DNA from 3 places in the Williamsia sp. M5A3_1d genome. Region 3 is predicted to be linked to each of the others. Evidence: predicted binding sites of a transcription regulator. Region 3 holds the regulator's gene; each other region holds the start of a gene.
The links. The regulator LexA, encoded in region 3, represses DNA repair genes until DNA is damaged. The targets are predictions, from matches to a motif close to CGAACANNTGTTCG.
Positions count from the first base shown of each region.

Region 1: ACLBW1_RS16325 (DUF222 domain-containing protein) is a predicted target of LexA. The motif match lies at 8,158-8,171, and genes of this name have one in related genera.
Region 2: ACLBW1_RS13150 (DUF222 domain-containing protein) is a predicted target of LexA. The motif match lies at 6,970-6,983, and genes of this name have one in related genera.

Region 1 is NZ_JBKEZX010000003.1:857,160-867,505, forward strand. Features, by position in the region: gene ACLBW1_RS16280 (cobalamin biosynthesis protein) at 1-291, shown strand, start outside; gene ACLBW1_RS16285 (SURF1 family cytochrome oxidase biogenesis protein) at 301-1,299, opposite strand; gene ACLBW1_RS16290 (zinc-binding metallopeptidase family protein) at 1,506-2,519, shown strand; gene ACLBW1_RS16295 (low molecular weight protein-tyrosine-phosphatase) at 2,547-3,032, opposite strand; gene ACLBW1_RS16300 (HAD hydrolase-like protein) at 3,025-3,711, opposite strand; gene cobC (Rv2231c family pyridoxal phosphate-dependent protein CobC) at 3,777-4,925, shown strand; gene ACLBW1_RS16310 (Nif3-like dinuclear metal center hexameric protein) at 4,912-6,087, shown strand; gene ACLBW1_RS16315 (zinc ribbon domain-containing protein) at 6,127-6,864, shown strand; gene ACLBW1_RS16320 (bifunctional RNase H/acid phosphatase) at 6,870-7,979, shown strand; gene ACLBW1_RS16325 (DUF222 domain-containing protein) at 8,212-9,669, shown strand; gene ACLBW1_RS16330 (SLC13 family permease) at 9,820-10,346, opposite strand, start outside.
Region 2 is NZ_JBKEZX010000003.1:152,787-163,132, reverse strand. Features, by position in the region: gene ACLBW1_RS13190 (hypothetical protein) at 1-266, shown strand, start outside; gene ACLBW1_RS13185 (hypothetical protein) at 283-774, opposite strand; gene ACLBW1_RS13180 (amino acid permease) at 846-2,231, opposite strand; gene ACLBW1_RS13175 (citrate/2-methylcitrate synthase) at 2,262-3,488, opposite strand; gene ACLBW1_RS13170 (citrate/2-methylcitrate synthase) at 3,596-4,741, shown strand; gene ACLBW1_RS13165 (HAD family hydrolase) at 4,764-5,426, shown strand; gene ACLBW1_RS13160 (uracil-DNA glycosylase) at 5,507-6,208, shown strand; gene ACLBW1_RS13155 (MarR family winged helix-turn-helix transcriptional regulator) at 6,244-6,747, shown strand; gene ACLBW1_RS13150 (DUF222 domain-containing protein) at 6,992-8,266, shown strand; gene mmsB (3-hydroxyisobutyrate dehydrogenase) at 8,363-9,232, opposite strand; gene ACLBW1_RS13140 (acyl-CoA dehydrogenase family protein) at 9,229-10,346, opposite strand, start outside.
Region 3 is NZ_JBKEZX010000004.1:269,262-279,607, reverse strand. Features, by position in the region: gene hrpA (ATP-dependent RNA helicase HrpA) at 1-681, shown strand, start outside; gene nrdR (transcriptional regulator NrdR) at 619-1,119, opposite strand; gene ACLBW1_RS18215 (LysM peptidoglycan-binding domain-containing protein) at 1,243-1,725, opposite strand; gene lexA (transcriptional repressor LexA) at 1,928-2,608, shown strand; gene ACLBW1_RS18205 (SDR family NAD(P)-dependent oxidoreductase) at 2,694-3,557, shown strand; gene ACLBW1_RS18200 (phosphoenolpyruvate--protein phosphotransferase) at 3,593-5,290, opposite strand; gene ACLBW1_RS18195 (DeoR/GlpR family DNA-binding transcription regulator) at 5,530-6,297, shown strand; gene ACLBW1_RS18190 (1-phosphofructokinase family hexose kinase) at 6,294-7,268, shown strand; gene ACLBW1_RS18185 (PTS fructose transporter subunit IIABC) at 7,369-9,504, shown strand; gene ACLBW1_RS18180 (HPr family phosphocarrier protein) at 9,559-9,819, shown strand; gene hflX (GTPase HflX) at 9,915-10,346, opposite strand, start outside.

The DNA.
Region 1 (10,346 bases), on a different contig from region 3:
GTCATCGCGATAGGCGGCCGTCCCGTCGACGCGGCGGCGGCGTGGCGTCGCGACGCGGGAGGCCACCCGAGTCCGAATGCCGGTGTCGTGGAGTCGTCGTTCGCGGGCGCGCTGGGCATCGGACTGGGGGGCACCACGGTGTATCGACACCGGGTGGAGGAGCGACCCCGTCTGGGCGACGGCCCCGCACCCGAGGTGGCAGACCTGCGGCGAGCGATCACGCTGTCGCGGCGGGTGCAGCTGGTGAGCGCGGTACTGGCGGCGGGCGCCGCCGGTGTCCTGCTCGGTTGATTACTCGGCTCAGTCGCCGTAGCGGTCGGCGAGCTTGCCGCGCACGCGGTCCTCGCTCGCGCCGGTCTGATCGGGACCCGCGCCGATGGTGCCGCGCACCCGCGTCTGTCCCATCCCCGTCGACGATGCCGAGGTGAGTTCCTTGCGCCGCTGCCGGGCGCGGGCCGCGCGCTCGGACAACGCCGACTCGGCCAGTGCCGCCGACTCGAGGGCGTCGGGTGGTGCGGCGCCGGTGCGGATGCGCTCGGCGGTCTCGGCGCGGGCTGCGTTGGCCTCGCGACGGTGGCGGATCTCCGATCGCACGAAATACAGCAGACCCAGTGGCGCCATCACGCCGAATGCGATCCACTGCAATCCGTACGACAGGTAGGGCCCGGAGTCGAGCTGGGGGATGGGGATCTCGGCGAGGCTGCCGGGTTGCCCCGACGACAACTGCAGGTAGGCGGGCATGGTGGTGAGCCCGACGGTGCGGCCCAGTACGGCCGGATCGATCGTGTAGACCTGCAGCACGCCGGACTCGGTTCGGGGTCCCTTGCCAGGGCTGGTCCCCTCCGGCGCGCGGATGCGGGCATCGACGGTGGTCGTGCCGGTGGGCGCCGCGGTCACCGGCGGCAACGCGGTGCCCTGCTGCGGACGTACGTAACCGCGGTTGACCACGAACACCCGACCGTCGGATGTGCGGAACGGGGTGAGCACCTCGAACGCGGGGCTGTCGTCGACCGACCGCAGCCGGACCACCGCCTGCGCCTCGGGCAGGTAGGTACCCGTCACCGACACCTCGCGCCACTCGGTGTCGGTCGGTATCGGACCCGAACCGGGATACACGGTGTCGATGGGGACCGCTGCCTTCGACACCGCGCTCTTGATCAGATCGTTCTGGTGTTCGGTACGACCGTTCTTGCCTAGTTGCCACGGTGCCAGGACCCAGAAGCATGCGACCGCGAACGCGACCACGACGAGCGCGAGGACCACCCAGCCGGGACGCAGGAAGGCGCGGAGCACTCGCATACCTCGACGGTACAACCTCGCCCGGGGGTCGGCGGGCGCCGCGATCGGTGAGCGGACCTGCATGTGTCGACTACGCTGAGTCGGCCGGAGCCCGACAGGCCCTCACGCGAAGCCGCCGCCGTGAGCGTTGCCTCGCCGCCTCCGAACTCCCACCTCGCCCGTCCCCACGCGGCGCAGGTGCCTCACCGAACGGACCCACCCCCACCATGCGTGATTTCGCCTGCCGTAACTGCGGCCAGCAACTCTCCTTCGAGAACACCCTCTGCCTGAAGTGCGCCAGCGCGCTCGGCTTCCACCTGCCGTCGCGCACCATCGTCACCCTCGACGACAACGGTCAGACCGAGATCGACGGATCGACCCTGATCCGTTGTGCGAACAACATCGTCGCCAAGTGCAACTGGCTCGTGGTGAAGGGTGCCGGCGACGACGGCCTCTGCGAGTCGTGCGTGCTCACCCGCACCCGTCCCGGCGACGGCGACACCGAGGCGATTGCCGAGTTCGGCGACGCCGAGGCGGCCAAGCGTCGGGTGGTGCTCGAGCTGACCGAGTTGAACCTGCCCATCGTCGGTCGCGATGACGACCCGAGCACCGGTCTGGCGTTCGACCTGTTGTCCAGCGCCCAGGAGAACGTCATCACCGGTCACGCGAACGGGGTCATCACCCTCGACCTCGCCGAGGGCGATGACGTGCACCGCGAACAGCTCCGTGTCTCGATGGACGAGCCCTACCGCACCCTGATCGGCCACTTCCGCCATGAGATCGGTCACTACTACCAGATGGCCCTCGTGGGCGACGGCGAGCACCGCCAGCGGTTCGAGGAGCTGTTCGGCAACCCCGACGACGACTACCAGGCCGCGCTCGACCGCCACTACAACGACGGCCCGCCCTCGGACTGGAAATCCGACTTCGTCTCCTCCTACGCCACGATGCACCCGGCCGAGGACTGGGCGGAGACCTTCGCGCACTACCTGCACATCCGCGACACCCTCGACACCGCAGCGGCATTCGCGATGGCACCGGCCGGCGCGACGCTGGCCAGCTCACTCACCGGCGACGTCGGTTTCGATCGCATCATCGAATGGTGGCTGCCGCTGTCGTGGTCGCTCAACCAGATCAACCGGTCGATGGGTCACCAGGATCTGTACCCGTTCGTGCTGCCGGCCAAGGTGCTGGAGAAGATGCGGTTCGCGCACTCGTTGATCGAGCCCGTCAAGGTCTGACCGACTCGTGCGGGGTCGTCGACCGCGCTACGGGGCGGGTTGCTCGCGGATCCAGTCGAGCAAGCCCGGTACGGCGGCCTCGATCTGTTCCCGGACCCGCGTGAAGTCGCTCTGGTCGCCGTAATACGGATCGGCGACGTCGAGATCGTCGCCGACGGCGGGGTCCACATCCGGGTCGAAGCTGCGCAGCAGACGCGCGCGCTCGCCCAACCGCTTGCGCCGCAACGCCTCGAGGTGTCCGCGGTCGAGCGCGACGATCAGATCGGCGTCGCTGTGCTGAGCGCCGAGAACGGCTGCGGCGTGCTCGTCGGAGTACCCGTTGCGCCGCAGTTCCGTCCGCGCGCGGTCGTCGGCGGGTTCACCGACGTGCCACGAACCGGTGCCGCAGCTGTCGATGCGCACCCGATCCGACAGTCCGGCCTCGGCGACGGCGTGGGTGACGATGCTCTGGGCCATCGGGGACCGGCAGATGTTGCCGGTGCAGACGAACGTGATGTGGAGCCGGTCAGACACCGAGCACCTCCCGCAGCTCGCCCACCGTGGACACCTGCCACCGTGCGTCGGCACCCTCGCCGTCGAGCGCGTATCCCCAGCCGACGAGGACCGCGGGGATGCCGAACGCGCCGGCGCCGTGGATGTCGTGAGAACGGTCGCCGATGATCACCACGTCGGGTGTGCCGCCGTCGGCACTCGCGGTCGGTGCCACACCCAGGCCGGACAGCGCATGCGCCACCACGTCACCCTTCGTGCGGCGGGTCCCGTCGTCGCTCGCGCCGGCGATCACCGTGAAATACCCGGCGAGACCGAAGTGCTCGAGGATGCGCGTCGCCGTGGTCTCGTTCTTCGAGGTGGCGACGGCCATCCGGCGCCCGGCCGCGGCCAGGTCGTCGAGCATCGCCTCCATCTCGGGGAACACCGCGTTCTCCAGCCACCCGATGTCGGTGTACCGCGCACGGTAGGCATCCATCGCGGCGGCCGCGCGGTCGTCGTCGAGACCCAGTGTCCGCAGGGTGTCGAGCATCGGCGGCCCGGCGATGCCCTCGACGACCGTCGGATCGGGTTCGGGATGACCGACGGTCGCCAGCGCGTGTCGAAAGCTGTTGGCGATGCCGTCGAAGGAATCGGTGATGGTGCCGTCGAGGTCGAACAACAGGGTCGTCGTCGCCGCGGCGGGATCGGTGGAGACCGGCACCCGACCATTCTCACCCGACGTGCGGAGCCCGGGCCACGCAGGGGCGCGAAGTAGAGTCGGGAGTCGTGATCCCGTCGGCCACGCAGCACCAGACCGCCACGGGTACAGACCTCACCGCACTCGACCGCCACGGCGACGACGACGTCGCGGCGGGCATGGTCGATTTCGCCGTCAACGTCCGTGGCCGGACGCCGCGCTGGATGGTCGACGCCCTCGCCGAGCGGCTGCCCGACCTGGCCGCCTACCCCCTCCGTGACGATCACGACGCCGCCGTCGACGTGATCGCGCGGGCCCATCGTCGGGATCGCCGCGAGATCCTGCCGCTCGCCGGTGCCGCCGAGGGGTTCTCGCTGCTCGCACGGTTGCGCCCCGGGAACGCCGTCGTCATCGCCCCCACCTTCACCGAGCCCGAACGCGTGCTGACCTCTGCCGGTGTCCCGGTGACCCGCGTCGTGTGCGCCGCACCGTGGGATGTGACCTCCGCCGACGTCCCCGCCGACGTCGACCTCGTGATCGTCGGCAACCCGACGAACCCGACCTCGGTGCTGCACCCCCGTGAGGCCATCGAGTCGTTGCGGCGTCCGGGACGGATCGTGGTGGTCGACGAGGCGTTCGCCGACGTGACCCTCGCCGTGCGCGACGGGGCCGAGATCGACGAACCGGAATCCCTCGTCGATAGCGCGTATCCGGACGTGATCGTGATCCGCAGCATCACCAAGACCTTCGCCCTCGCGGGACTTCGCGCCGGATATCTCTGCGCCGCAGCAGATGTCATCGATCGCCTCACCGCGGGTCGCCCCCACTGGCCGGTGGGCACGCTGCAGCTCGCCGCACTCGCCGCCGCACTGTCGGAACAGGGGAGGGCTCATGCGCGCGAGCAGGCCCGGGTGGTCCGATCCGACCGCGAGGCGATGTGCGCGGCCCTGGCCGCGGCCGGCATCACGGTGTGCGGCACGCCCGCGGCGTCGTTCGTGATGGTGCGGGTGACCGAGGGCACCGCGGCCAAGAACCATCTCGCGCGTGAGGGTTACGCGGTACGCAGCTGTGCGAACTTCGCCGGGCTGGGTCCCGATCACCTGCGTCTCGCCGTCCGCGACCGCGAGGCGGTTGCCGGTCTGATCGCCGCCTGGCCACGCCGCGACGACACCGGACAGCTCCCGCACCGCACCGCGTGCACCGACCTACCCTGTACCGACTCGAATGACGGGAACTGACGTGGCCGCCCTGCGCCATCTGATCGAACTGCTCGACGAGACCTACCCGCCGCGTCACGCCGAGTCCTGGGACAGTGTCGGTCTCGTGTGTGGCGACCCCGGTGACACCGTCACCGCCGTGTTGATCTGCGTCGATGTGACCGACGCGGTGGTCGACGAAGCCGTCGCGACCGGTGTCGAACTGATCGTGGCGCACCACCCGCTGCTGCTGCGCGGTGTCGACACCGTCGGTGCGCACACCCCCAAGGGGCGATTGATCCACCGCCTCATCCGGTCGGGATGCGGGCTCTACACCGCGCACACCAACGCCGACATCGCCCGCCCCGGGGTGTCCGACGCCCTCGCCGACGCTCTCGGGGTCACCGACACGCGGCCTCTCTCACCGCTGCCGAGCCCGCCGTTGGACTCCTGGGTGGTGATGGTCCCGCGCACCGCGACCGACGCGGTCGCCGAGGCGATGTTCGCCGCCGGTGCCGGCGCGATCGGCGAGTACAGCCGGTGTCGGTTCACCGTCGCGGGGACCGGCGAGTTCCTCCCCGGTCCGTCGGCGAACCCGGCCATCGGTGACGTCGGTGAGGTCGCCTCCGTCGCCGAGGACCGCATGCAGATGGTCGCCCCCCGCGGCCGACGCGACGCGGTGGCCGCGGCCCTGCGCGCGGCGCATCCCTACGAGGAACCGGCCTTCGACCTGATCGAACTCGCCTCCACCCCGTCCGACATCGGATTGGGGCGGGTGGGCGTCCTCGCCGAACCGATGTCGTTGCGCGCGTTCACCGATCATGTGGCGACGTCACTCGCGACCGCGGCGTGGGGCGTGCGGACGGCGGGCGATCCCGACGCCATGGTCTCGACGGTCGCGGTGTGTGGTGGAGCCGGCGACTCGCTGATCGACGCGGCCGCCGCGGCCGGGGCCGACGTCTACGTCACCGCCGACCTGCGTCACCACCCCGCCGACGAACACCTGCGCGCAGGTGGCCCCGCGCTCGTCGACGCCGGGCACTGGGCGACGGAGTTCCCCTGGTGTGCGCAGGTCGCCGCGGTGCTCGGCGCCCACGACGCGGGGCTGGTCATCTCGCAGTTCGACCGTCCGACCGACCCGTTCACGCTGCACGGCGCGGGCTCCACCAGCGCCGTCACGGGCGAGGCACGCCCCGACCGGTAGTGTCGCCAGAACCCCTACAGAACAGGACACCCTCGCGACATGAAGGCAGATCCGGCCGATCAGAGAGCACTCCTCGACCTGGCCGAGGTCGATGCCGGGGTCTCGAGGGCCACCCACCGGCGGTCCCACTCGCCGGAGGCCGCACGGGTCGCCGAACTCGTCGAGGCCCTGCGTGAGTACCGGGATCAGACCGTCGCCGCGCAGATCGCGGCCGAGGACCTCGCCCGCGAGGTGCGACGCCTCGAGAACGACATCGCCGTGCTCGACACGCGGTTGAGCAAGGACTCGGCCCTGCTCAACGGCGGCACCCTCACCGGCAAGGCGCTCACCGAGATCGAGCACGAGATCGCGGGCCTGCACCGTCGGCGCGGTGTGGCCGAGGACGAGCTGCTCGAGGTGATGGAACGTCAAGAGGCCACCGCGGCAGAGGAATTGCGCTGCGGAGCGCTGGTGACCCACACCGAGGAAGAGATCGAGAAGGCCGACGCCGACGCGGCGACGGCGATGTCGGAGATCGACGTGACCGCAGACGCCGCGCGCGCCCGTCGCGACGAACTGCGCGGACAGATCGACGACGCCCTGCTCGCCGTCTACGACAAGCAGGTGGCCCAGGGCCGGATCGGCGCGGGCCTGCTGCGTCAGGCGCGGTGCGGGGCCTGCCGCATGGAGATCGACCGCGGAACGCTCAGCCGCTACGGGCAGGCACCCGCCGACGAGGTGCTGCGCTGCGACGAGTGCGGCGCGATCATCGTGCGCACGCACGAATCCGGGGTCTGAGCCGGATGCGGGTCATCGTCGAGGCCGACGGCGGATCGCGCGGCAACCCCGGCGTCGCCGGATACGGCACCGTCGTGTTCGACGCCGACCACCGGACCGTCCTGGCCGAGCGCAAGGAGTACATCGGACGCGCCACCAACAATGTCGCCGAATACCGTGGGCTCATAGCGGGTCTCGGGGCTGCGAGGGATCTCGACGCCGACGAGGTGTCGGTGCGGATGGACTCCAAGCTGGTCGTCGAGCAGATGTCGGGTCGGTGGAAGGTCAAGCACCCGGACATGATCCCGCTGGCGGAGCAGGCCCGCGATCTCGTCTCGGGCTTCTCACACGTCGACTTCGCGTGGATCGCTCGCGCGGAGAACTCCCACGCCGACCGCCTCGCCAACGAGGCCATGGATGAGCAGGCGCAGGGGCAGATCGCGACAGGTGGTGAGTCGGCCGCCCCGGTCGAGAAGAGCGCTTCGGCGGCGAAGACCGGGCCCGGTTGGACCGGGGCGATGGGGGAGCCCACCCGGTTGTGGCTGGTGCGCCACGGGCAGACGGCGCTGTCGGTGGACCGGCGCTACAGCGGACGTGGGAACCCCGAGCTCACCGAACTCGGTGTGCAGCAGGCCGATCGGGCGGCGCATCGCATCGCCTCTCGCGGCGGTGTGAAGGCCATCGTGTCCAGCCCGTTGTCGCGGGCGCGGGCGACCGCCGGCGCCATCGCCCGCAAGCTCGATCTTCCGGTGCACGAGGTGGAAGGCTTCACCGAGACCGACTTCGGCGAGTGGGAGGGTCTGACGTTCATCGAGGCGATGCAGCGTGACCCGGAACTGCACCGCGCCTGGATGTCCGACACGTCGGTCGCCCCTCCGGGTGGGGAGAGTTTCGACGCCGTCACCGAGCGTGTGCGGGTCGCGACCGACCACGTGGTGTCGGAGTACGGACCCGGCGACGTCGTGGTGGTCAGTCACGTCACGCCGATCAAAACCGTTCTGCGCCATGCCCTCGACGTCGGTCCGTCGATCCTCTTCAAGCTCCACCTCGACCTGGCGTCGCTCTCGGTGGCCGAGTTCTACTCCGACGGAGGAAGTTCCGTCCGCCTCGTCAACGACACGAACCATCTGTCCTGATTCACGGCCGACCGTGACGAACCCGAACCGGGTGTGCTGACCACAGATCGTGAGTTGACGGCGAAACGACGCACACTCGGCGACGACTTTCGGCACAGTCGGCGGTAGTAGAACGCGACCGGACAAGCGAAATACACCAGCGTTCAACAACATTCACTAAAATTAACCACCCACCCCTCGAACATCCGTGCTAGGATAGATGTACAGATCCACCTGGGGAGGGGGCAGGCCGATGAACAGCATCCAATCGGATTACGCTGCCCTGGAACAGATCGTGGACAGAATCCTCACTGCCGACTCCACCTCGTGCACCGACGAGGAGGTCGCGGATCTCGCCATTCGCCATGAGCGCATCGCCCGGCAATTGGAGGCCGCCGGCAACAAAAGGATCCTCGAGGTGTCCGACCGCGACGCCCACCGCGCCGTCGGATGTGTGAACCTGACCGAGTTCCTTCGGACGACACTGCGCGTGACGCAACCGAAGAAGCGGCTCAAAGAAGTGCAGGCGCTCGAATCGATGCACGCGATGACCGGAGAGAAGCTGCCACCGGTCTGCCCGAACGTCGCTCGGGAGTTGGCGGCCGGATCGATCGGCCCCGACCACGTTCACGCCGTGCTGGATGTCATGGCCAAAATCCCCACCGCGGTCGAGCCCGAGCACCGAGCGTTCGCAGAACAGACCCTCGCCGAGTTCGCGACCACACTCACCCCGAAAGAGATCACCGCCGCCGGGGTACGGATCCTCGCCCACCTCGATCCCGACGGCACCCTCACCGACGACCGTGACCGCGCACGGAACCGGAAGCTGTCTGTGGGTTGCCAGGACAGCCAGTTGATGTCGAAGCTGACCGCCACCTTGGACCCGACCACGCGCGCCCTGTTCGACGTGGTGCTCGCGAAGTGGGCGGCACCGGGGATGAACAACCCCGACGACGATCAGTCGCCTCACGGCGACGGCAGCGAGATCAGCAGCGATGCACTACGGGAAGCAGCAGATCGGGACTGCCGCTCGCAGTCCCAACGCAACCACGACGCCCTCAAAGCCCTACTCGACGCCGCCGTCAACGGCGGCTTGCTCGGTGGGTCACACCGCGGGCTGCCGCCGCAGATCATCGTCTCCATCACCGACGCCCAACTCCGCGAGCACGCCGGCGTCGTACGCACCACCACAGGTACCGACCTCCCGATCGGTGACGTTGTGAAGCTCGCCGCCGACGCCCAACAACATCTCGCGGTGTTCAGCGACGTCACCAACGAGCCCTTGTTCTTCGGGCGCACCCGCCGCCTCGCCTCACAAGCGCAACGGTTGATGGCTTTCGCGCAGTACCGCGGTTGCAGCAAGGACGATTGCGGTGTCGCCTTCGCCCACACCGAGATGCATCACGCCGAACAGGATTGGGCCGACGGCGGGCTCACCGACTCCACCCACCTGGCCCCCGCCTGCGGACCCCACAACCGAGCCGTCGGAACCGAACCCCATCAGTGGTCCACCGAGAAGATCACCGACGGCCCCGACAAAGGCCGCTACGGCTGGCGCCGCAACACCGACCCACCCGAAAAGCTCCGCGCCAATCACCTACACCGGATCGACGAACTCCTCGAACGATTCCGGAACCCGCCTGACGTCGCGGCAGTGAGCAGGCGCTTCGACATCACTTGGCCTGAGTGTGAGCTCTATCCCGCTGCTTGATGGGTGTTTGGGTTCTACCGCCGCTGACGGTGCGGAAAGCCGTTGTCGAATGTGCGTTGTTCACGTCTCGGCTTGCGTAATGCTGCGAGCACACTCAGCGACGACTTTCGGCACAGTCGGCGGGAGTAGAACGCGACCCGGCCGCTCAACTCAAGTGACGAGCCACAACATGGTGACGGCAGCGACGATCGACGGGGCACCGGCGACGAGGCCGAGGGCGGAGAAGCCGGCGGCGGAAACCGCGACACCGTCGCGGCTGACGATGCGGCGCCACAGCAGATTCGCCAGCGACCCCACGTAGGTGATGTTGGAGCCGATGTTGACGCCGAGGAGCATTGCCAACAGCGCGACGGTCGGGGCGCCGGACATCGCGGCGAGCAGCAGCAATGTCGCGGGGATGTTGTTGATGACGTTCGCGACCACCGCACCGATCGCGGCCACGCCGAGCAGCGCGAGAAGACCGGTGCCGTTCGGGACGATGCCGGCCAACCAACGACCGATCGCGCCGTCGGCGATGGCGGCGACCAGGACCCCGAGTGCGAACACGAACAGCAGGAACAGGGGATTGATCGCCTTCACCACATCGACCACGCCCGACGCCCTGCGCGCCATCGCGATCACCGTGAGCACCACGGCACCCGCGGTGGCGAACCACACCGGCTCCACCCCGACCTGAG
Region 2 (10,346 bases), on a different contig from region 3:
CACGGGCGCAGGAGCATCACATGAGCCTGCAGGTGGCGGCGTTCTATCCGTCGCTGCACCTGAACATCGCCGACAATCTCCGTCGGCTCGGATCGTTCGATGCCGCAGCCGATCACCTCGACGCCGCGCGGGCGCGCGCCGGTGCGCTGACCGGCCTCGGACCCGAGCACTCCGGGTACGTCGAGATGATGACGACGCTTCTCGACGACATCGGAACGATGACCCGGGCCCGATCGTCGGAGACACGCGCGACGCACCCGGCCTGATGGGGCGGGCGTCAGGTCACCGCGTGAGCTCGCGCCGCACAGCCCGCACGAAGGCCGCGGGGTCGTCGGCGGTCACGTCCAGGTGATCGACTGCCACACCGATTATCTCGAAGCACCGCAGGTGTAGACGCACCGTCGCGTCGCCCTGGCGAAGGGTCGCGCTCCGCGACGCCTCATCGACCTCGACACCGGAGAACCCGGAACCGTCGACACGGCACACGTCGACCGTCTCGATAGCCGATGCCGGGACGTCGAGACCAGCGAAGACGCTGTTGCGCAACACGAGTCGACCCTCGCCGATCACGTGGGGTCTTGTGCGCAGCGAGGCGAGGATGCCGAGCAACCAGCAGAGTGCGTACACATGGATGGCCGCGGCCATGATCGCCGCTGTCGCCGACGAGGTGAACAGGCCGATCAGGACGTCGATGACGACACCCTCGACGATCGCCAGGGCGGCGACGGCGAGAAGCAGCGGCCGCACCTGCCGTCCGTATCCGAACGTGCGCACGCCATCCGGTCGATCCGTGCGCGCCCAACCGAACAACGACCGCCACATACGGCCCTCCGCCCGCAGAACGTTCACGCCGCGGTGCGAGCGCTTCGACGCGTGGAGATCACGTATCCCACGGTGACCCCGGCGAACCAGATGGCGCCGACGACGACCGCGATGCGACCGGAGTCGCTGAAGAACAGCAGCACGACCACCATGGCGAAGAACGCCAACGCGATCACGGTGCTGATCGGCGCCCAGGGCAGGCGATAGTCCGACGCCTCGACCGTTCCCGCGGCCACCCTCGAGCGATAGACCATGTGGCTGATCAGGATCGAGCTCCACACGAAGATGATGCCGACGGTGGAGACCGACGTGATGTAGGCGAACGCGCGGTCGGGGCTGATGATGTTCACGATCACGCCGATCACCATCACCCCGGCCGAGAGGACGATGCCGCCGATCGGTACCTGGCGGCTCGACATCACCGACAGCTTCGTCGGCGCCTCGCCACGTTGGGACAGGCTGCGCAGCATGCGTCCGGTCGAGTAGATACCGGAGTTGCACGACGACAACGCCGCGGTGAGCAGGATGAAGTTCACGATGCCCGCGGCACCGGGGATACCGATGTAGCCGAACACCTCGACGAACGGGCTGTTGCCGTCGGAGAACTCACGCCAGCCGCGCACCGACAGGATGACCACGAGCGCACCGACGTAGAACAGGCCGATGCGGAACGGCAGGGTGTTGATCGCCTTGCGCAGGGTCACCTTCGGGTTGGCCGCCTCGCCGGCGGTGACGCCGACGAGTTCGACTCCCACGTAGGCGAACACGACGATCTGCAGGCTCAACAGGGCCGATCCGAAACCGGTCGCGAAGAAGCCGCCGTCGTTGTAGAGGTTGGTGAGCGAGGGTCCGGTCTCGGGGCCGACGCCGGCGATGGGCAGCAGTACCAGGGTGCCGATGCCGATCATCGCGATGATCGCGGCGACCTTGATCATCGAGAACCAGAACTCGGCCTCACCGAACACCTTGACCGAGATCAGGTTCGCCGCGAACAGGGCGATGAGGACGACGAGCGCGGTGACCCACACGGGGATCGACGGGAACCAGTAGTTGACGTACTTTCCGGCGACGGTGATCTCGGCCATGCAGGTGGTGGTCCACACCGCCCAGTAGGTCCACCCGTTGGTGAAACCCAGGTAGCGGCCGAGGAATTCGTGGGCGTACTCCGAGATCGACCCGGCGACCGGACGGTAGATGAGGAGTTCGCCGAGCGCCCGCATGACGACGAAGATCGCGAGTCCGGCCACGAGGTAGGCCAGGATGAGGGCCGGACCGGCGTCCTCGATCGCGCCGCCGGCGCCGTAGAACAGGCCCGTCCCGATGGCGCCGCCGAGGGCGATCATCTGCACGGTGCGGGCCGAGAGGCCGCGCTGATAGCCGTCGTCGATGTCGGTGGTGTCGGTGCTCATCACGCGAGACTAACGCCGCGGTGACGCCTGTCACGTCGCGGGTCGGACGCCTGTGTAGACGCCCTCGGGCCGGAATCGCAGACGCGGTTCGCGGTACTCCTCGATGGCGTGGGCGACCCAGCCCGCGATGCGCGCGATCGCGAAGATCGTCTCGGCGGCGTCGGGCACCATCCGGTACCGCACCGTGAACGCGGCCAGCGCGAGATCGGAGTTCACGAAGCCGCGGGGCCGCCCGGCGACACCCGCGCGGATGGCGTCCACCGCCGCCAAGACGCGAGCCGAACCGGCATCGGCACCCAGTCCGTCCAGCAGCGCCTCGGCTCGTGGATCGCGGTGTCGGTAGACGACGTGACCGCACCCGGGCGGGAGCTCATGACCTCGCAGGTACTCCGCCACCGCGTGTTCGGGCCCCTGTCGATCGGCGAGAACCGATACGAGGAACTCGTAGGCCAGGGTGGTCGCTCCGCCGTGCAGGGGCCCGTCGAACGCACCCAGTCCGGCCGAGATGACCGCGTAGATGCTGCCGCGTGCGCTGGCCGCGACACGCGCCGCGATGGTGCCCGCGGCGAGGTCGTGATCGGCGAGCAGGATCAGCGCCGCATTGAGCAGCCGTACTCGCGGCGCCGTCGGGGCCATCGGAGACAGTCGGCACCACAATCGTTGCGCCACCGTTGAACCCGTGCCGGCGTCACCCACCACCGGCATCGCGTCCACGACCGCGTCCACGACATGGCTCGCCTTGTCGATCACGTCGTCGGCGGCGATGCTGCCGCGGGAAACGTCGGCGGCGCCCATGAGGTCGACCGTCACCCGGATCCCGTCGAGCCGTCGACCCGCGCCGGGCAGGGTCGGTGCGGCGATGCCCCGACGCGGCCCGCGACGGTCGCCGCCGTCGCGACCCCACAGCATGTCGACGACACCTTCGAAGTCGGCGGCGAACGCGAGTTCTGTGACGTCGCGCCCCCGGTAGTAGAGGTGGTCGTCGTCGAGCAGGGTGATCTCGGTGCGGATACGTTCCACCACCCCGGCCGGCGGCCGCTTCTGGGTGCGGCGGCGTAGAGCCTCGACCTCACCGACGGCGAACAGGCTGCCTCGGATACCCGCGATGCGCACGCTCTCGAGCTGCCCGCGACTGACGTAGGCGTACACCGACGCGGGTTTGATCCCCAACGCGCGGGCCACCTGTGCGGTGGTGAGGTAGTCACGGCCGTCGTGTCGCATCGCCGTGGGCCACCGGTGTGGATGCCGTCGGACCACGCTCGCACCTCCTCGCCCGATGTTGATCCGATCAACATTGACCGGACGCCGTCCTGAGCCGAATGTATGGGCAGAACGGTCGGGAAGTCGAGGAGAAACGAGGAGTCATGGGCGTCATCGTCGCCGAGCCGGGTCTGTCCAATGTGTCGGTGGCACACACCGAGATCGGGGACGTCCACGGCGAGGAGGGTTTCTATCAGTACCGACAGTTCGACGCCGTGTCGCTCGCCCGGTATCGGACTTTCGAGGAGGTGTGGTTCCTGTTCGTCCACGGGCGCCTGCCGGAGCCGCGGGAACTCGACGGTTTCGTCGACGAGGTGCGATCTCTGCGGGCGATCGGCGACGACCTGATGTCGGTGGTCCGGGTGGTCGCAGCAGTCGGTGGCGGACAGCGACCCCTGATCGGTCTTCGCACCGTGTTGTCGTCGCTCGCACAGCTCGAGGGGATGGCACCGATGTGGGATGCCGATCCCGACACCCGCATCCGTCACGCGTTACGGGTCTGCGCGGTCACACCGACGATTCTCGCTGCTCTGCACCGCATCTCGAGCGGTGACGAACCGGTGTCCGACCGTTCCGATCTCGACACCGCCGCCCACTGGCTGTACGCCGTCACCGGCGACGTGCCCTCCCCCGAACACGCACGGGCTGTCGAGCAGTATCTGATCGCGACCGTCGACCACGGCTTCAACGCATCGACCTTCACCGCGCGGGTGATCGCCTCGACCGGCGCCGATCTCGCATCGGCGGTCTGCGGCGCCATCGGCGCGTTCTCGGGACCGCTGCACGGCGGAGCGCCCGACCGGGCGCTCGATGCTCTCGACGAGATCGTCGCTGCCGGTGGGGCCGATGCGGCCGTGGAATGGACCCGCGCGCAGATCGCGCAGGGCGCCCGGATCATGGGGTTCGGTCACGCGGTGTACCGAACGGTCGATCCTCGATCGGAGTTGTTGCGGGACATCGCGATCGATCTCGGTGGCGACATGGTCGACCTGGCCGTCCAGGTGGAGCGGGCGGTGGTGTCGGAGTTGGCCCGGGTGCACCCCGACCGGCCGCTGTACGCCAATGTCGAGTTCTACGCGGGCGTGGTGATGGATCGCTGCGGGATTTCACGGACCATGTTCACCCCCACCTTCACGGTGAGCCGGGTGGTCGGCTGGTGCGCCAATGTCGTCGAGCAGGCACAGAGCCGCAAGATCATCCGACCCCGCGCGACATACGTCGGACCGGAGGCGGTCGAGCTCGTCAGCTGATCGGTCTCGCTACGATGCGGCCATGACATTGCCACCGCGGGTCAGTGCGATCGTGTTCGACTGCGATGGCCTGCTTCTGGACACCGAGACCTGTTGGTCACGGGCCGAGGCGGCGTTGTTCGCCGACCACGGCCACGGGTTCGGTCCCGCCGAGAAGGACATGCTCATCGGGCGGTCCGTACCCGCCGTTTGTGCGGAGCTGGCGCACTTCTTCGGCCGTCCCGACCACGGTCCCCGCATCGAGGCGGACCTGCTGGCCCGGGTGGAAGCCGAGCTGGCCCAGGGAGTCGCACCGATGCCCGGGGCTCGAACGCTGCTCGACACCCTGGCGGACCGTGTCCCGATCGCCGTCGCCACCAACAGTCCTCGTTCCCTGCTGACCGCCGCTCTCCGCGCGTCGCGCCTCGACGTCTTCTTCGAGGTCTCGGTGGCCGCCGACGAAGTGAGACATCCCAAACCACATCCCGAGCTGTATCTGAGGGCATTCGACGGGTTGGGGGCCGACCCCACCGAGGGTGTCGCCCTCGAGGATTCCTCGACGGGAGTCGCTGCCGCCAGAGCGGCCCGGGCGTTCGTGGTCACCGTTCCGTCGCAGCCCGGAAAGGACCTGGACGGCGATCTGGTGCTCGCGACGCTGGACGATCCCGCGATCCTGGATTGGGCGTCGACCGTGGAGGTCAGCTGACGTCTCGACAGTCGACGTGAGGACCTTGCTGCGGGTTCGGTCCGGTCACCGCCGGCGGCGGTAGCGTCGAGGGCGTGCCCGTGTTCCTCGATCTCGACGATCTCGACGCCGCCATCACGCAGTGCCGGGCGTGTCCGCGGCTGGTCGAGTGGCGCGAACGTGTCGCCCGCGAGAAGCGACGCGCGTTCGCCGACGAGGAGTACTGGGGCCGCCCGGTGCCGGGCATCGGCCCGGCTGACGCCGCGTTCCTCATCATCGGACTCGCGCCTGCGGCGCACGGCGCGAATCGGACCGGGCGGATGTTCACCGGCGACCGCAGCGGCGACGTCCTGTTTGCGGCGATGCACGCGGTGGGCCTGGCCAACCAACCGACCTCGGTGTCGGCAGACGACGGGTTGACGCTGCGCGGCACCAGGATCACCGCACCGGTGCACTGCGCTCCCCCCGCGAACAAGCCGACACCCGCCGAACGCGACGAGTGTTCGCACTGGCTGCAGTCGGAGCTGACACTGCTCGCCCCGACGGTGCGATCGGTGATGTCGCTCGGCGCCTTCGGATGGCGGGCCGCTCTCACCGCGTTGAGTGAACACGGGTACGCGATACCCGTGCCGCGTCCCACGTTCGGTCACGGCGTGTGGGTCGACCTCGCCGGCGACGGCCTGCCCCCCATCCGTCTGTTCGGCAGCTATCACGTGAGCCAGCAGAACACCTTCACCGGTCGACTCACCCCGGCGATGCTCGAGGCGGTGCTGAGCGAGGCGGCCGCTCATGCGGGGTTGTGACACCGACGACCGCCGGCGGGAGGACAATGACTCTCATGTCCCCCGACGGCCCCACCTTCGACCCGATCGCGAAGGCCCGCGACAACTGGTCGAACGCCGGGTGGGGTGACGTCGCCGACGGCATGGTCGCCGTCACGTCGGTGATGCGGGCCCACCAGATCCTCCTCGCCCGCGTCGAAGCCGCCCTGCGTCCGTTCGACCTGAGCTTCTCCCGTTTCGAACTGTTGCGCCTGCTGGCCTTCAGCCGCAACGGTGCGCTACCCATCACCAAAGCCAGTGTGCGGCTGCAGGTTCACGTCACCAGCGTCACCCACGCGATCCGCCGCCTCGAATCGGCCGGCCTGGTGGAGCGCATCCCCCACCCCACCGATGGTCGGACCACCCTGGTGCGGATCACCGACATCGGCCGCTCCACGGTCGAAGAGGCCACGAACACCCTCAACACCGACGTCTTCGCCGACATCGGTCTCCCCGAGGATCAGTCGCGCGCCCTCGTCGACGCGATCGAGACCCTCCGCCGCTCCGCCGGCGACTTCTGATCCAGTTGCGTCTTCGAGTCAACCGTCGTGCCTCGCGCTCCGCCGGGCGGGCAGTCATCTGCATCGAGTGGCCGGGCCCCGCTGTCGTGCTTGTGGATGGCGGCGTCTTTGACGCCATGTTCTGTCGGACCCGCACGCTAGAGTGGTGATCGGGGGCGTCGCCCGTGCGTTATTCGATTACGAGTCAACAGGATTCGACCGATTGGCCCTTGCGCGGTTCTCCGAACGCATGTACGATTGAGGGATGACCGGGGGATCATTCACAGCATTGGCCGACTCACTCATCGACGACCACCGCACACAAGACACCGTTGTCGCCGACGATGACGCCGAGATTGTCGCCGCCATCCGCGGCGTCGTGGCCTTGCGGGCGGTGGCCGACGACCTGCTCGCACGATTGACCGCCCAGGCCGACCGTGTCGGCGTCGCCCGGCGGTCGGGGATGTCGCTGCGGGAAGTGTTGTGTGCCAATGGAGTCGCGCCTGCGGTGGCGTCACGATTGATCCGCCTCGGGCGTGCCCGCGAAGTTTTGCCGGGGGTGGCGCGTCATTCCCGCGATGGTTCGGTGTCGGCTGAACACCTTGACGCCGTCGCGCGTGGTGTTGATCACGTCGCTCGCCGTACCGGGGAACCCCTCGACTCCGATCTGGTGTCGAGCCTGGAGCGGCGGTTGGTAGCGAAAGCTGTCGCCGGCGCACCTCCCGCTGAACTGCTCGACGACGCCCGCGCTGCCGCGATCGCCCACACCCCCGACGAAACGCCGGACGTGCCCGTGGCCGAAGACGCCGCACTGAATGAGCTGGCGTGGAATCAAGCCGACGACGGCCGGTTACGGGGCGAATTCGACCTCGACGTCGCCACCGGCGAACGACTCAACACCGCCCTCGACACCGCATCCCGACCTCGACCTGAACCTGACGGCACCCCCGACCCACGGACCGCCGCGCGCCGACGAGCTGATGCCTTCGCTCAACTCCTCGAAGCCGGCACCCGCGGACTGTCGCCCGACGCCCTGTCGGGACCACCATCCACCGAACTCATCGTGACCATCCCCCTCGAAGGAGCCGGTCACGCAGAACCGGCGCGGTTGAGTTGGCTCGGACCGATCTCCGACCTCACCACCGAGCTCCTGGCCTGCGATGCGAAAGTCCTCGGGATCGGCGTTGACCTCAACGGAGCACCCATCTCCGTCGCCGCGCAGAAACGGTTGTTCACCGGCAACGCTAGGAAAGTCGTCCTCACCCGCGACCAGGGCTGCATCAAGTGCGGTGCCCCGGCGTCGTGGTGCGACGTCCACCACATCATCCACTTCGCCAACGGCGGACCGACCACCGTCGACAACGGATGCCTCCTCTGCCGGTCCTGTCACGTCGCGGTCCACACCACCGGCTGGGACATCGTCATGGGCCACGACCGACACCCCTGGCTCATCCCACCAGCAACCATCGACCCACGCCGCGTACCTCTACCGGCCTACAACAGAAGAACATTGGCACTCGCGGAACCGATCGCCGCATAGCGCCGTCATAGAACCAACGCCCCCGGTATCGGGAGCGGCACGAACCTTGACAACTCCACAGTGTGAAACCCGACGATCAGGTCGCTCTCCGGTGGGTCAGCGCAGGGTCTCGATGATGGCGCTGAAGTCCTTGGCGCCGTTGCTCTCCGCGAACGCGGCGTAGATCTCGGCGGCGTGGGTTCCCAGGGGTGCGGTGGCGCCGGTCGAGGTGACCGCGTCCATGGCCAGGCCGAGGTCTTTGTGCATGAGCGCGGTCGCGAAGCCCGGTCGGAAGTCGTTGTTGGCGGGCGATGTCGGTACCGGGCCGGGAACGGGACAGTTGGTGTGCACCGACCAGCAGTTGCCGGTGGCGCCGGTGATGACGTCGAACAGCGAGTCCGCCGACAGGCCGAGTTTCTCGGCGAGAACGAAGGCCTCGCCGACGACGATCTGTTGCACTGCGAGCACCATGTTGTTGCACACCTTCGCCGCCTGGCCGCTTCCCGGTCCACCGCAGTGGATGACCTTGCCCGCCATGGGTTCGAGAACGGGTGCGGCGGCGGCGTAGGCGTCGTCGTTCCCGCCGACCATGAAGGCCAGGGTCCCGGCGGTCGCACCCTTCACCCCGCCGGAGACCGGGGCGTCGACCTGGGCGAAGCCGAATTCCGCAGCGAGGGTGTGCATGTCGCGTGCGTCATCGACGGAGATGGTGGAGCTGTCGATGAAGACCGCTCCGTCCTGGGCGACGGGGAGTACCTCGGCATACGCCGACCGGACCAGTGCGCCGCTCGGCAGCATCGTGATGACGACCGCGGCCCGTTCGACGGCCTGGACGGCGGTCTCGGCGACGAGGACCCCGTTCTCGGCGGCAGCGGCCGCGGCGGCGGGCACCGGATCGAACCCCGCGACGGTGTGCCCGGCGGCAACGAGATTGGCGGCCATGGGTCCGCCCATGTTGCCCAGGCCCAGAAACGCGATGGTGGTCATGATGTCTCCTTGGCGATGGCACGGCCGACGACCATGCGCATGATCTCGTTGGTGCCCTCGAGGATTCGGTTCACCCGCAGGTCGCGGACGATCTTCTCCAGCCCGTAGTCGTGCAGGTACCCGTACCCGCCGTGTAGCTGCAGGGCCTGGTCGGCGACGGCGAAACACCGTTCGGTGACGAAACGCTTGGCCATCGCGCAGATCGTCACCTTGTCGGGGTGATCGGCGTCGAGGGCGGCCGCCGCGTTCCACAGCATCAGTCGCGACGCCTCGAGGTCGATCGCCATGTCGGCCAGGGCGAAACGGATGGTGGGTTCGTCGATGAGACTGCCACCGAAGGCCTCCCGCTCCCGCAGGTACCGCCGCGTGCGGGCCATCGCATCCTGTGCTCCGCCGAGCGAGCAGGCCGCGATGTTGATGCGCCCGCCGTTGAGTCCGTTCATCGCGATACCGAAGCCCGTTCCCTCACCGGCCTCGCCACCGACCATGTTCGTCGCGGGGATACGGACATCGTCGAACACGACCGCGGCGGTCGGCTGGGCGTGCCACCCCATTTTCTTCTCCTGCGCGCCGAACGACAGCCCGGGCGTGCCGTTCTCGACGAGGAAGGTGGAGATGCCTTTCGGCCCGTCGCCTCCGGTACGCGCCATCACGATGTACACATCGGATGTGCCGGCGCCGGAGATGAACTGCTTGACCCCGTTGAGCACGAAGTCGTCGCCGTCACGGTCGGCACGGGTCCGCAGCGCCGCCGCATCGGACCCCGCGGAGGGCTCGGTGAGGCAGTAGCTCGCGATGGCCTCCATGCTCGCCATCCGCGGAACCCAGTGCGCCCGCTGCTCGGCCGTCCCGTAACTGTCGACCATCCAGGTCGCCATGTTGTGGATCGACAGGAACGCTGCGGTCGTCGGGTCGGCGGCGGCGAGCTCGGTGAAGATGCGCACTCCGTCGAGGCGGGTGAGCCCGCTGCCGCCGAACTCCTCGGAACAGTAGATCGCCGCCATCCCCAACGCCGCTGCCTCACGCAGTTCGTCTGCCGGGAAGTGCTTCTCGGTGTCCCAGTCGAGTGCGTGCGGGGCGATCCGTTTGGCGGCGAAGGCCGCGGCGGTGTCGG
Region 3 (10,346 bases):
CTGAAACCCTCGGCCGCAGGTCAGTTGCCCGTCGCGGCGCGCCTGGCGTTGTCGCAGAGCCCCTATCGCTCGACCGAGGATCTGCTGCGCGACTGCACACGCGCGGCCATCGTCGATCTCACTGGGTCGACCACGCAGGTGCGCGACCCCGCGGCCTTCGCGGCGTTGCGGGCCACCGTCGCCCGCGACGCCCCGGCGGTCGCCCGCGCCGCGCTGGCGACGGCGGCCGACGTGTTGACGCGCGTCGCACCGATCCGCGCCGAGTTCGATCGACTCGGTTCGTCGACGGCCGTCGCCGATGTCACCCGCCAGCTCGACGACCTCGTGTTCGACGGTTTCATCAGCGCCACCGACGCCGACCACCGCACGCGTGTCGCGGTGTATCTCGACGCGATCCTGGTGCGATTGGCCCGGCTTCCTGCCGCAGCCGCGACCGATGCGCGGGCGATGGAGTCGGTCGACCGCGTCCTCGACCGGTGGGCCGAGGTGGTCGAACGGGCGACGCCGGCGCGGCGCGTCACGCTCGGGGAGCAGATCCACTGGATGGTGGAGGAATTGCGCATCGGACTGTTCGCCGAGCGGATCAGACCCGCCTACCCGGTGTCGGAGCAGCGGATCCTACGTGCGATCGACGGTCTCGCCCGAGGCGCCGACGGAGGCGGTGGCGGCGCGCGACGGTGACGACCTCAGGTCGTCGATCTCACGCTGGAAGTCGTCGACCGATTCGAACGACCGGTACACCGAGGCGAAGCGCAGGTAGGCGACCTCGTCGAGTTCGCGCAACGGACCGAGGATGGCCAGACCCACCTCGTTGCTGGGGATCTCGGCCGATCCGGAGGCGCGGACGGCGTCCTCGACCTGCTGGGCCAGCAGGCGCAACCGGTCCTCGTCGACGGCGCGGCCCTGGCAGGCGCGGCGGACTCCGAGCATCACCTTCTCGCGGCTGAACGGCTCGGTGACCCCGTTGCGTTTCACGACGGCGAGCACCGCGCTCTCGACGGTGGTGAACCGGCGGCCGCAGTTCGAGCACGAACGGCGACGACGGATGGCCTGCCCCTCGTCGGCGACACGCGAGTCGACCACCCGGGTGTCCTCGTGTTTGCAGAAGGGGCAGTGCATCGCCGTGTCCTCGAACCTGATCCGCGGGCGACGCGTGTCGAGGGTGGACCTCGAGGCGTCACAGGGCCCGATGTGGACCCACGGTCGCGAGGATACCGACCCCGATCGGCCGTCACACACCGGTCAGTCCCGGTAGAGCGGGGCGAGCAGCGGCTGGCCGGCGGTCAACGCCGATCCGCTCATGTGGTTGAGCTCCTTGATGTCGGCGACGACCGCGGACGTCGCCCGGTCCGGCGCGACGCGCGCCGCGATCTCTCCCAACGACTCGCCGCCACGGACATGGACCACGGAGGTACCCGCGACGGGAGCCGCCGACGACTCGGCGGCAGCCGATCCGCCGAGCACCACAGCCCAGACGGCGACCGCGAGCGCGATGCCGGCCACGATGGCCGCTCCCCATCCGATGGGTGCGGGCCGCCGGGACACCGGTGCGTGGCGACGGCCGTCGGCACAGACCACACCGGCCGGGCGGGCCGCGGCGGGCCGACCCGCGGGGCGGTGACGTACGGGCACGGGGCGCTGCGCCGGACGCGGCGCGCGCTCGACCGTGGCGTCGGCGGGCCGGTGTGCCGTGGTGCTGCTGTGACGCGTGAGAGTCTGATTCATGACGTGCTCCTCATCGACCAGACGTTCGAATGAACGTGTGTTCGATTTGTATCACGCGCCTCCGACAATGTCCCGACACGGTCGAACAAATGTTTGAAAGTTGTTATCTGCTGCACTACTGTCCCAGGTGACAGCAGGTCCGCGCGTTGTCCGAACCGTTCGAACAGATCGGTCGGGAGCGGGCCGCGACAGGAGGGACACCGTGTCCGACACCACCGTCACCACCACCGACTTCGCCGATGGACCGATCAGCGAGGCCGATCTGACGCCTCGGCAGGCGAAGGTCCTCGAGGTCATCCGTGCGTCGGTCCGCGAGCGCGGATATCCCCCGAGCATCCGTGAGATCGGAGACGCGGTCGGCCTCAACTCCACGTCGTCGGTCGCCCACCAGCTCCGCACCCTCGAACGCAAGGGCTTCCTCAAGCGCGATGCGAACCGACCCCGGGCGGTCAACGTGCAGGACGCCGATCCCGGTGACGGCGGCGGCTCGGATGCCCTGTCGTTGCCGACCCCCACCTTCGTCCCGGTGCTCGGTCGCATCGCCGCCGGTGGGCCCATCCTCGCCGAGGAGGCGGTCGAGGAGGTGTTCCCGCTGCCCCGTGAACTCGTGGGTGACGGCGCATTGTTCCTCCTGCGCGTGGTCGGCGAGTCGATGATCGACGCCGCCATCTGCGACGGCGACTGGGTGGTGGTCCGCCAGCAGAACGTGGCCGACAACGGCGACATCGTGGCGGCCATGATCGACGGCGAGGCCACGGTGAAGACGTTCAAGCGCACCGACGGCCACGTCTGGCTGATGCCGCACAACCCGCAGTTCGATCCGATCCCGGGTGACGAGGCGGCGATCCTCGGCAAGGTCGTCACCGTCATGCGACGCCTCTGACCGACCCTCGTCACCCCGCGTACCGCATCTGACTACGCCGCGTGTCACACTGACCACCCGATCGGGGTGGACGACAGGAGACGTGATGGGTGCACAGCGATTGGTCCTCGACGGCGCGGTGGTCGTCGTGACCGGCGCCGCAGGTGGCATCGGGCGTGAGGTCGTCCGTGAGGTGCATCGTCGGGGTGCCCGTGTGGTCGCGCTCGACCTGGTCCAGGCCGCGGTGGACGACGCGGTGCTGGGGCTCGATCCCGATCGTGTCCTCGCGCTTCGAGCCGATGTCACGGTCCCGGCTGATCTCTCGGACGCCGTCGAGCGTGCCGTGGCACGGTGGGGTCGGATCGACGTCGTGTTCGCCAATGCCGGTATCTCCAGCGGAGATTCGGCCGACACCGTCGCCAGCGTGGCGGACGGCGTGTTCGAGCGCGTGATCGGCGTGAACCTCATGGGTGTGTGGAACACGGTTCGGGTGGCGCTGCCCCACGTCATCGATGCCCGGGGCCACGTCCTCATCACGTCGTCGACGTACGCGTACCTGAACGGGATGGTCAATGCGCCCTATGCGGCGTCGAAGGCGGCCGTCGAGCAGATCGGCCGCGCATTGCGCAGCGAGCTCGCGGCCCACGGCGCGACGGCAGGGGTGCTCTATCCCGGGTGGGTCGCGACCCCCATCGCCGATGTCGCCTTCGGCAAGGACGAACTCGCCACCGCTTTGATCAAGCGGGCGTTCCCACGTCCCCTGCTGACTCCCATCAAGCCCCGTCGCGTCGGACTGGCGGTCGCCGACGGCATCGAGTCGCGGTCCCCGCGGATACAGGTGCCGCGTCGATGGATCCCGGTCGCCGCTCTACGCGGGATCGTCAACCCGCTCTCCGATGCTGCGTTGCAGCGGGATTCGACGATGATCGGCCTCGTGCGCGAGGTGGAGGACCGCGCCCGCCGTCGGTGAGGACGGCCGATCGGCCCCGTCCTCGTGTCGCCGGGTCAGTCGTGTAGGGCCGCCGCTGCGGCGACGCGTGCGTCCGCGGGATCCGCGGTCGCCAGCGCTGCCCGCGCCGCGGCCCGGCACTGTTCGGTGCGCACCTGACCCAGCGCCGCACCCACACCCGCGGCGGCCGCCGGTGCGCTCGACAACGATGTGACGCCCATACCCACCAGCACGCAGGCGAGCAGTGGGTCGGCGGCGGCCTCGCCGCACACCCCGACCGGTTTACCGGCCGCCGACCCCGCCGAGGCCACCATGTGGATGAGCGCGAGCACGGCCGGCTGCCACGGGTCGGTGAGGTAGGCGAGTTCGGCCGACATGCGATCGGCCGCCATCGTGTACTGCGTGAGGTCGTTGGTGCCGATCGACACGAAGTCGACCTCGGCGAGGATCGACGGCGCGAGCAGTGCAGCCGAGGGGATCTCGATCATCACGCCGGCGACGAGACCCCGGGCACGCACCTTCGCGGCGAAGTCGCGGGCCTCGGTCGCCGTCGCCACCATCGGGGCCATCACCCACGGTGCCGCACCGGTCGCCTCGGCGGCGGCCGCGACGGCGTCGAGTTGCCGGTCGAGCAGACCCGGGTTGCCGAACGCGACCCGTAGACCGCGTACGCCGAGGGCCGGGTTGGCCTCGGTTCCGTTGTCGGCGAACAGCAGTGGTTTGTCGGAGCCCGCGTCGAGGGTGCGGATCACGATCTTGGCGTCGGACTCCCCCGCGGCGGGCACGAACGCCTCGATGACCTCGCGGTAGAGCGCGGTCTGCTCGGCGGCGTCGGGCTCCGTCGCCCGGTCGAGGAAGGCCAGTTCGGTGCGGAAGAGTCCGATGCCCTGCACCGGGAAGTCGGTGGCCGAGCGGGCGGAGGAACCGTCCTGGACGTTGGCGAGGATCGACACGTCGAGCCCGTCGGCGGTGCGTCCCGGTCCGCTCCATCGCGACACCAGTTCTGCCGCGTCCCGGGAGCGTGCGACGGCGCTGCGAGCGGTGTCGGCGTCGGGGCCGACGGTGACGGTGCCGGCCTCGCCGTCGAGCATCACCGGGGTGCCGGCGGCCACCGAGGTGAGCGCACCGACCGCGACGACGCACGGGATCCCCAACTGACGGGCGATGATCGCGGTGTGGCTGGTGGGGCCGCCCAGGCGCGTGGCCAGGCCCCGCACGAGAGCGGGGTCGAGCCCGGAGGTGTCGGCCGGGGCGAGATCGTCGGCGAAGAGGATGACCTCGTGGTCGGGCTGGGCCAGGCCGGGTTCGGGCTCGCCCGCGAGTTCTGCGAGCACACGGTCGCGGACGTCGAGGAGATCGGTCACGCGCTCGGCCATGAGGCCGCCGAGCTTGGTGAACATGGCGACGAACTGCTCGGTCGCGTCGACCGCGGCGTTGGGCGCGGGCGATCCGGCCCGGATGAGCTTCTCCGCAGAGAAGATCCAGCCGCGGTCCTGCGCGAGCGCGGCGGTGGCCGAGAGGACCTCCGAGGCCACCCCGGTCCCGGCGGAGGCACGTGCGCGCAGACGATCGGCGACGGCCGCCGCGGCGGCGACGAATCGCGCGCACTCCGCCTCGACGTCGGCCGGTGGGGTACCCGGCCCCGGCAGGGCGGGACGCTCGCCCGGCCACATCACCGGCGCGAAGGCCACCCCGGACACCACCGGCGTCCCGGTGAGGACCGTCGGGGCGGCGGGATCGGTGGGCGTGGTCACGTCCACCGGGGAGAGGTCGTTCGCTGTCGCGTGGGGAGCCATGGGGTGCCTATCGATCGTTGCTTCTCGGCCGATCATCCGCCGCGGCGTCCGAACCCGGACCCTCGACGAGGTGATTGTCATTGCGGTGCTGCTGTGTGACTCAAATTACAAGAAAAGCTTGACTTGTCAACACATCCAGGCGTAAACAAAACAATATCAACATTCAAAGCCACACATTCCAACCGAAACGGGGACGCGTGTACGCCGAAGAGCGACAGCAGGCCATCGCCGACCAGGTACTCGCGCACGGTCGCGCGTCGGTGACCGCGCTGGCCGAGGAATTCGATGTCACCAGCGAGACCGTGCGCCGTGATCTCGCGTCGCTCGAGCGGGCCGGGTTCCTGCGTCGCGTGCACGGCGGCGCCGTCCCGGTCGACTCCGTACGGGTCACCGAGCTCGGTGTCGCCGAACGCGCCGACGCCCATCCCGACGAGAAGGAGCGCATCGGCACCGCTGCGTGCCGTTTCGTGCCGTCCGACGGCGGCAGCCTCGTGATCGACGCCGGCACCACCACCGTGCAGGCCGCCGCCCGGCTGCCACGCGACCGCAGCCTGACGGTGTTCACCAACTCGCTGCCCGTCGCGGCGTCGGTCGCCGACCACCCGGGCGCGCAGCTGCACTTCCTCGGCGGACGCATCCGCGGGCTCACCCAGGCCGCGGTCGGTCCCGCGCCCATCACCGCGCTCGCCTCGTACCGCGTCGACGTCGCCTTCATCGGCACCAACGGCATCACCGAACGACACGGGCTGTCGACCCCCGATCCCGACGAGGGTGCGGTGAAGTCGGCGATGATCGCTGCCGCCAACCGTGTCGTCGTACTCGCGGATTCGTCCAAACTCGGCGCCGAGGACATGACCCGGTTCGCCGGCCTCGACGACATCGACGTCCTCATCACCGACGACGGCATCAACCCGGGGTTCTCCGCGGAGCTCTCCGCGCGCGGCGTCGAGGTCGTGATCGCATGATCGTCACCGTCACCGCCAACCCCAGCGTCGATCGCACCATCGTGCTCCCCGGTGCCCTGGTCCGCGGATCGGTCACCCGCGCCGCCGATGCGCGTGTCGAACCGGGCGGCAAGGGTGTGAACGTCTCCCGCGCCGTGCAGATGGCGGGCGCGACCACGACCGCGATCCTGCCCGCACGCGCCGGCGATCCCCTGCTGGTGGGACTCGACTCCGTGGGTCTCGACCACCGCACCGTCGACGTCGCCGTCGACGTCCGCAGCAACCTGACCATCACCGAGCCCGATGGCACCACCACCAAGCTCAACCTGCCCGGTGCCGTGATGTCGCCGGGCGAGCTCGCCGAGATGACCCGCCTCGTCCTCGATTCCGCCACGACCGCGACCTGGGTGGCACTGTGCGGATCGCTGCCGCCGGGAGTGCCGGTCGACTGGTACGCCGACCTCGCCGACCGGTTGTCGTCGCTGTCCTGTCGGGTCGCGGTGGACACCTCCGGCGCCCCGTTGACCGCGGTGCGCGCAGCCATGCCCGCGGTGTCGGTGGATCTGCTCAAGCCCAACAGCGAGGAACTGTGCGAGATCACCGGCGCCGACCTCACCACGCTCGAAGCGGCCGCCGATGCAGGCGATTTCGGTCCCACTCACGACGCTGCGCGAGCCCTACACGATCTCGCCGGGTGCGCGGTGCTCGCGACCCTCGGAGCGGCCGGCGCGATGTTGGTGACCGCAGCCGGCGCCTGGCGCGCCACCCCTCCGCCGATGGTCCCCGTGAGCACCGTCGGTGCCGGTGACGCGACGTTGGCCGGGTACCTGCTCGCGACCCTCGACGACGCCGCCCCGGCCGACGCTTTGCGTCGCGCCGTCGCCTACGGATCGGCGGCGGCCGCACTCGCCGGAACACAACCACCCCGGCCCACCGACCTCGCACTGTCCGCGGTGCGCGTGAGCGAGGTGGCGACACCCCACGCGGTGTGAGGCCTCCGCGCCGCTCCCCTGACCCGACGACCCGCTCTTCGACCAACCCGACACGATCCAGCCTCCACCGTGGAGGCTCCCACCGAGAAAAGGCACAACGATGTCCGACACCCACATCGGCACCGCTCCGACCGGGGCGACCGAATCCGCCGATCCACCGCAGATCATCGAGGCCGCGACCGTCGCCCTCGACGTCGCCGCCGGATCGGACAACAAGGCGGTGATCACCTACCTCGCCGACCTCCTGGTCCGCAGCGGCCGGGCCACCGACGCCGACACGCTCGTGAGTGCAGCGATGGCGCGCGAGGCCCAGTCGGCCACGGGCCTTCCCGGCGGTATCGCGATCCCCCACTGCCGCACCGAATCCTCGGTGCGCGCGAGCCTGGCCTTCGCCCGCCTCGCGCCGCCGGTCGACTTCGGCGCCACTGACGCACCGGCGGATCTGGTGTTCCTCATCTCGGCGCCCGCCTCAGGCGGATCCGAGCACATGAAGCTGCTCAGCGCGCTGGCGCGGGCGCTGGTCCGCCCCGACTTCGTCGCGAAGCTCCGGGCCGCCTCCGACGCCGACGCCGTGGTCGCCCTGGTCTCCGAGGTCGTCACCCCGGCCGCACCCAAGGCCACCCCGGCCCAGACCGCTACCGACCAGACCGGTGTCGCACCGAGCGGTGCCGCATCGTCCGCCGCCGGCACCACTCCCCCCGGCACTGATTCGGCCGCCGCGACCACCGTGGTGGCGATCACCGCCTGCCCGACCGGTATCGCGCACACCTACATGGCCGCTGATGCCCTCACCTACGCCGCACAGCGCGCCGATGTCGACTTCGTCGTCGAGACCCAGGGGTCGTCGAAGACCACCGCCATCGATCCCGCGGTCATCGCCCGGGCCGACGCGGTCATCTTCGCCACCGACGTGGGCGTGAAGGGCCGCGAGCGGTTCGCCGGCAAGCCCGTCATCGAATCGGGCACCAAGCGGGCGATCAACGAGCCCGACACGATGATCGCCGAGGCCGTCGCCGCGGCGAAGAACCCGAACGCCAAGCGCGTCGGCGGATCGGCCGCCGCGGCCGACAGCGGCGCGTCAGCCGGGTCGAGCGAGCTCGGCTGGGGCACCCGCACCCGGCAGATCCTGCTGACCGGCGTCAGCTACATGATCCCGTTCGTCGCCGCGGGCGGCCTGCTCATCGCACTCGGCTTCCTGCTCGGTGGGTACGAGATGGCGCTCAAGCCCGATGGGGCGACCGATCCCCTGGGTGCGACCATCGCGCTGAGCAACAGTCTCACCAACCTGCCCTCGGGCGGCTTCACCCAGTATCTCGGCGGGGTGTTCTTCGAGATCGGTTCTCTCGCGTTCTTCTTCCTCGTCCCCGCGCTCGCGGGGTACATCGCCTTCGCGATCGCCGACCGTCCGGGTCTGGCACCGGGTTTCACTGCCGGATACATCGCCTCGGTGGTCGGCGCCGGCTTCATCGGCGGCCTCGTCGGTGGTCTCATCGCCGGTTTCGTCGCCCTGTGGATCGGCCGGATCCCGTTGCCGCAGTGGGCTCGTGGACTCATGCCTGTCGTGATCATCCCGCTGCTCGCCACCCTGATCACCGGCGCGCTGATGTTCATGGTGCTCGGACGACCGCTCAAGTGGATCACCACCTCGCTGCAGGACGCGCTGTCGTCGATGAGCGGCAGCTCGGTCATCATCCTCGGCATCATCCTCGGACTCATGATGTGTTTCGACCTGGGCGGCCCGGTCAACAAGGCGGCGTACGCCTTCGCGGTGCAGGGGCTCGCGATCGGCGGCTCGGCCGATCTGCGGATCATGGCGACGGTGATGTGCGCGGGCATGGTCCCGCCGCTGGCGATGGCCCTGGCCACCACCATCCGTCCGAAGCTCTTCACCGAACCCGAACGGGAGAACGGCAAGGCGGCCTGGCTGCTCGGTGCGTCGTTCATCTCCGAGGGCGCGATCCCGTTCGCCGCGGCCGACCCGCTGCGGGTCATCCCCTCGATGATGGCCGGTGGCGCCGTCACCGGCGCACTGACCATGGCGTTCGACGTCGGTCTGCGTGCCCCGCACGGCGGGATCTTCGTGTTCTTCGCGATGAGCAACGTTCTGGGCTTCCTCATCTCGCTCGCCGCGGGCACCATCGTGGGAGCCGTCCTCGTGGTCGCGGCCAAGCAGATGCGATCCAAGCCGGTGGTCGCGACCTCCGAGGTCGCGGTCGGCGCTCCCGTCGCAGCCTGATCCACCACGCCTGAACCACTCCCGCACGTCATCCCCACAGAGAAGGAACTGAACATGCCCAGCACCACCATCGCCGTCGGGTCCGCCGTCGGACTGCACGCCCGCCCCGCCACGATCATCGCCGAGGCCGTCGCCGCGGCCGGTTCGGCGGTCACCCTGGCCGTCGAGGGCGGCGAGCCCGTGGACGCCGGCTCGGCGCTCATGATCATGACCCTCGGCGCCGAGAAGGGCACCCAGGTGGTGGTCAGCGCCGACGATCAGGCCACGCTCGACGAGATCGCCGGTCTGGTCGGCAAGGATCTCGACGCCGAGTGAGCGCGAACGTCAGGACCGAATAGTGCGCTGACGTTCTACAACGAGAAACGGCCGGTGGGGATGTCCCCGCCGGCCGTTTCTCGTCTCGTGTCGCCTCAGCGCCAGGCGATGTCGACCAGGTCACCGGCCAGCGCGGCGGGGACCTTCACCCGCATGAACGTGCCGTCGTCGCGGTGCTCGGTCTCGAGGACGTCGCCGTGGGCGTGGATGCGCGAGACGAGATCGCCGCGGGAGTACGGCACGAGTACCGACATCTCCACGTCGTCGCGTCCGACCACGTCGCGCACACGGTCGAACAGCTCGTCGAGCCCCTCGCCGGTGGTCGCCGAGACGAACACGGCGTCCGAGAACTCACCGCGCAGTGCCGCGAGGGTGAGCGGGTCGGCGGCGTCGATCTTGTTGACGACGAGGATCTCCGGCGGTGCGGTCGCCTTCTCGCTGCGCACGACCTCGTCGATCACGGTGCGCACCGTAGAGATCTGCTCCATCGGCAGCGGGTCGGATGCGTCGACGACGTGCAGCACCAG